2 regions of the Pectobacterium nicotianae genome follow, and region 1 is predicted to be linked to the other one. Evidence: predicted binding sites of a transcription regulator. Region 1 holds the regulator's gene; the other holds the start of a gene.
The links. Region 1 encodes LexA, which represses DNA repair genes until DNA is damaged. Its sites were predicted from a motif close to TNCTGTATGTACATACAGNA; they were not measured.
Positions count from the first base shown of each region.

Region 2: the regulator LexA is predicted to act here: its motif matches at 861-880, upstream of mutH (DNA mismatch repair endonuclease MutH).

Region 1 is NZ_CP096821.1:4,247,683-4,250,067, reverse strand. Features, by position in the region: gene plsB (glycerol-3-phosphate 1-O-acyltransferase PlsB) at 1-258, opposite strand, end outside; gene MYB54_RS18870 (diacylglycerol kinase) at 386-751, shown strand; gene lexA (transcriptional repressor LexA) at 862-1,470, shown strand; gene MYB54_RS18860 (CsbD family protein) at 1,920-2,129, shown strand; gene zur (zinc uptake transcriptional repressor Zur) at 2,187-2,385, opposite strand, start outside.
Region 2 is NZ_CP096821.1:3,808,370-3,810,754, forward strand. Features, by position in the region: gene rppH (RNA pyrophosphohydrolase) at 1-423, opposite strand, end outside; gene mutH (DNA mismatch repair endonuclease MutH) at 1,119-1,814, shown strand; gene MYB54_RS16980 (TerC family protein) at 2,095-2,385, shown strand, end outside.

The sequences.
Region 1 (2,385 bases):
ATTGATAAAGACGTGGCTAGGCAGTTCGACGCCATTGAATTCGAACGACTGCGAGGGATCGGGTAGCCCCAATGCCAGGCATTTCGCTCGTAGCGTCAAGAGATCCGCCTGAGAGTTATAAGGCAGAACATAGAGTATAGGACGTGAGGGGTCTAACCCCAGCTCGACCACCGGATCTGCGGGAATAACTTTGCTCTTCACCAGCAGTTTCAGTGGGAGATTCAATAATTTATAGTAAATTTTACGCCAACCTGACATAACAACATGGAGCCTCTTGTTAGCAATGCGCCGCAAGGATACCAGAAACTGCGCCGGAGATCTGTGGTGATGAGACAACGTAAGCGCGTTAAAATGCGAACTATTTTGCATAAATAGAGGAGGATAAATGAATAAAGCAACGGGGATGACCCGGATTATTAAGGCGACCGGTTATTCCTTTAAGGGGCTGAAGCAGGCGTGGCAGCATGAGGCGGCATTTCGTCAGGAAACGATACTGACCCTTGTCGGCGTCATTATCGCGTGTTTACTGCCGGTTACGCTGGTCGAAAAACTGCTGCTGATTGGGTCTGTGGTACTGATTATGCTGTTTGAGCTGGCCAATAGCGCCATTGAAGCCGTGGTCGATCGCATTGGTCTCGAGCACCACGAATTATCCGGTCGGGCGAAAGATATTGGCTCGGCGGCTGTCTTTGTTGCCATCTTGTTAGCCGCTGTCGTCTGGGGCAGCATCCTCTGGCAACATTTTGCCTGACGGCGCGCATAAATGAGTAAAAGTCAGGAGCTTTACCGATATCTCCATTCCCAATTGTGGCTTACCTGTATATACTCACAGCAAGACTGTATAAACAACCAGGGGGCGGAATGAAAGTATTAACAGCAAGGCAGCAGCAGGTTTATGACCTGATCCGCGATCATATTGCGCAGACCGGAATGCCGCCAACGCGCGCGGAAATTGCTCAACAGCTGGGGTTTCGCTCTCCCAATGCGGCTGAAGAACATCTTAAAGCGCTGGCGCGCAAAGGCGTGATTGAGATTGTATCGGGCGCGTCTCGTGGTATTCGTCTACTGATGGAAGAAGAGACAGGTATTCCTCTGGTTGGTCGCGTGGCCGCAGGTGAACCGCTGCTGGCACAGGAACATATCGAGTGTCACTATCAGGTTGACCCTGCGATGTTCAAACCCAGCGCTGATTTTTTGCTGCGGGTGAGCGGCATGTCGATGAAAGATATCGGTATTATGGATGGCGATTTACTGGCCGTGCATAAAACAGAAGATGTGCGTAACGGTCAGATTGTCGTCGCGCGTATTGACGATGAAGTGACGGTGAAGCGCTTGAAAAAGCAGGGCAATACGGTACACCTCCTCGCTGAAAATGAAGAGTTTGCCCCGATTGTTGTCGATCTACGTCAGCAAAGCTTTTCGATAGAAGGCTTGGCGGTTGGCGTGATTCGTAACAGCGACTGGAGCTAACCATTCGCAGAGATGCACTGCTCGTCCGTCTGGGTCAGTGCATCATGTTCAGTCTGTTAATCTGCTAACCATATATATTTAGTTACATTTCGCGCGCGTTTTCTATGATCCCCATTATCCTTCTGTTTTTTCACTGCTTTTTTCGGTGATCTTCCCTTTCTTAACGTTCATTCCAGTCACAGATTCCTGATATTTCATGTTAAGTGAAATATTCGACTATAATTTTTATCAAGGTAAGCATTTTTATCTTGATTGATCGTTTGTCGATTGATCATTAGCCATCACATTTAGATAGCCCGGTAATCAAGGGAAACAGTGGCGAAGAGCACCGTCATGGTTCACATAGTTATGATGCTGCTTACTGAATAAAACTATTTATCTGAAACTGACGCATGAGTCGTTAGTCACGATTCGTTTATGCGCAATGCACCTAAGGTACGGAGATTCTTATGAATAAAGACCAAGCCAGCGGTAACTGGAAACAGTTTAAAGGTAAAGCGAAAGAGCAATGGGGCAAATTAACGGATGACGATCTGACGGTCATCGAAGGTAAACGTGACCAACTGGTGGGGAGAATCCAGGAACGCTACGGGTACGCAAAAGAAGCGGCAGAGAAAGAAGTGAAACACTGGGAAGAGCACCACAAATATCACTGGTAGCTATCACGGGTAACAAAGGTGATGTCTCTCTCCACAGAAAAAACGATAGCCCTTGGGCTATCGTTTTTTAATCGGAACACTATGGTCGTGATCGCAATGATCCGGCTGCTTGCATGATGCAACTTCCTGACAGCCTCCGCACAACCCGTGTGCTTCCACCACGCTGTGACGCAGCGTAAATCCCGACTGTTGAGCCAGACTACGCAGCGTTTCTTCCACGCCTTCGGTTTGACGTTCTGTGACTTGCCCACAGCGG
Region 2 (2,385 bases), 440 kb from region 1:
TCGCTTAAAAGAGACGACCTGACGTACCGGATACCAGTAACTCACCCAGCGCCAGCCATCAAATTCCGGCGTGCCGCTGCTCTGCATATTGATATCCGACTCATTACACATCAACTGTAGCAAAAACCATTTCTGCTTTTGGCCGATACAGACCGGTTTTGTATCCCAACGCACCAAACGCTTTGGTAATTTATAGCGTAACCAGTTACGGGTAGATGCCAATACGCGCACATCCTTTTTTCTTAACCCGACTTCTTCAAACAGTTCGCGGTACATCGCCTGCTCAGCACTTTCACCGGGGTTAATCCCCCCCTGTGGAAACTGCCAGGAGTGCTGACCATAGCGCCGGGCCCACATCACCTGCCCCTGCCGATTACAAATTACAATACCAACGTTTGGGCGGTAGCCATCATCATCGATCACCGACTACCTCGATAAACATCAATGCAAAGATGACCTGATTGTTTCACACTCCCGTCAGGCGGTAAACCACTGCTTAGAAAGCATGTGATACGAATAAAAGTAAGATAACCCACAGATAAGATCAAAGTTATAAACATGTGAAGGCCGGAATCGGCAATTTATTCACTTTTTCTGTGGACATCTTTGTGCAGAACCCATGAAGAAGTGAGTAAAACTCATTTCTCATGAAGAAAAAATATTAATGCGAATTAAAAAATAATTCTTTATATTCATTAAATTACAAACCATCTCACGTAAAAAATCAACCCCTTCTTTTTTGTTCAAATGGCATACAACGCAAGATTGGCGAAAGATCGCACTATGACGATTTTATCCACAGGGAATGCCTCAAAGTCAGGCAATAAATAGGCAAAAACAGCAAAAAGGTCGGGAGTCAAGGCTGTAAATCGAACCAGTAATTCATGTTTATGTGGGTTATCCAAGAAATCTGTGGATAACCTAGTGTAAGATCCTGTTTATTGTCGGTGGCTATACGTGCACAGTTTGCAAAACGGTGTTAAGTGATCGCCATCACACTAAAAAAAAGCACTACGAATCATGCTATTATTGTTTTTCTCCACAGTCTTGCAGGCTGTGCACTGGTACTCTCTGTCTATTGTGTTTTTTTTGAGCGAAAAAATATCGAGCTATACGCTATGAATTCACCCACGGTTCACACGACTGCGCCGGCAAGTGAGCACACGTTGCTGGAACGCGCGCAATCCCTCGCGGGTTATAATCTCGCGGAATTAGCGGACATCGCCCGCCTGCCCCTTCCCGCTAACCTGAAACGTGATAAAGGCTGGATTGGTATCTTGCTGGAGCGTTTTCTGGGTGCAAGCGCAGGCAGCAAACCCGAGCAGGATTTCCCCGACATCGGCGTTGAACTCAAAACCATTCCTATTGATGAACAGGGCAAACCGCTGGAAACCACGTTCGTCTGCGTCGCACCATTAACAGGCAACAGCGGCGTGACGTGGGAAAGCAGCCACGTACGACACAAGCTCGCGCGGGTACTGTGGATTCCGGTGGAAGGCTCGCGGCACATTCCGCTGGGGGAACGCCGTATTGGCACACCGCTGATCTGGAGCCCCAATGAAGAAGAAGAGGAACAACTGCGCTGCGATTGGGAAGAGTTGATGGATCTGATCGTGCTTGGCCGGGTAGAAAGCATCACCGCCCGACATGGCGAAGTGCTACAGCTACGCCCCAAAGCGGCAAATAGCCGGGCATTAACCGAGGCGATTGGCGAATTTGGTCAACCGATTCTAACCTTGCCACGCGGGTTCTATCTGAAGAAAACCTTTACCGCGCCGCTACTGGCCCGCCACTTTATGCAGCTCAGCCGTTGAATTTCCTTAGAGCGATGTTCTATTAGCACGATGCTTCATCAGCGCCCCGCTTCATCGTACACTAGCCTTATACGCCGCACTCTATTACGCAGCAATCGTGCGACAAGGGAATCGATCTGGGAAAAGCCTGACGCCAACCCAGAGCAAAAGGGACGCCAGCACACGGCTGCAATGCAAAGTATGAACGTTATATCTCTACGACATCACACTTTCGCTTGCCTACGCCCCGAGCTGGCAGAGTATAATATCGTTTACGTTTCGTTTAAGGTGTATTGATATAATGTTTGATTGGATTGTTGATCCGAACGCATGGTTAGCATTGGGAACGCTGACTATTCTGGAAATCGTTCTTGGGATCGATAACATTATTTTCCTGTCTCTGGTTGTCGCCAAACTGCCTAAAGCCCAGCAAAACAAAGCTCGCCGCATCGGGCTGATGGGCGCGATGTTAATGCGTTTGGGACTGCTCGCTTCTATTGCCTGGGTCATGCGTCTGACCGACCCGCTGTTTACCGTCGCTGGCAATGAAATCTCCACACGTGACCTGATCTTGTTCTTCGGGGGGCTCTTC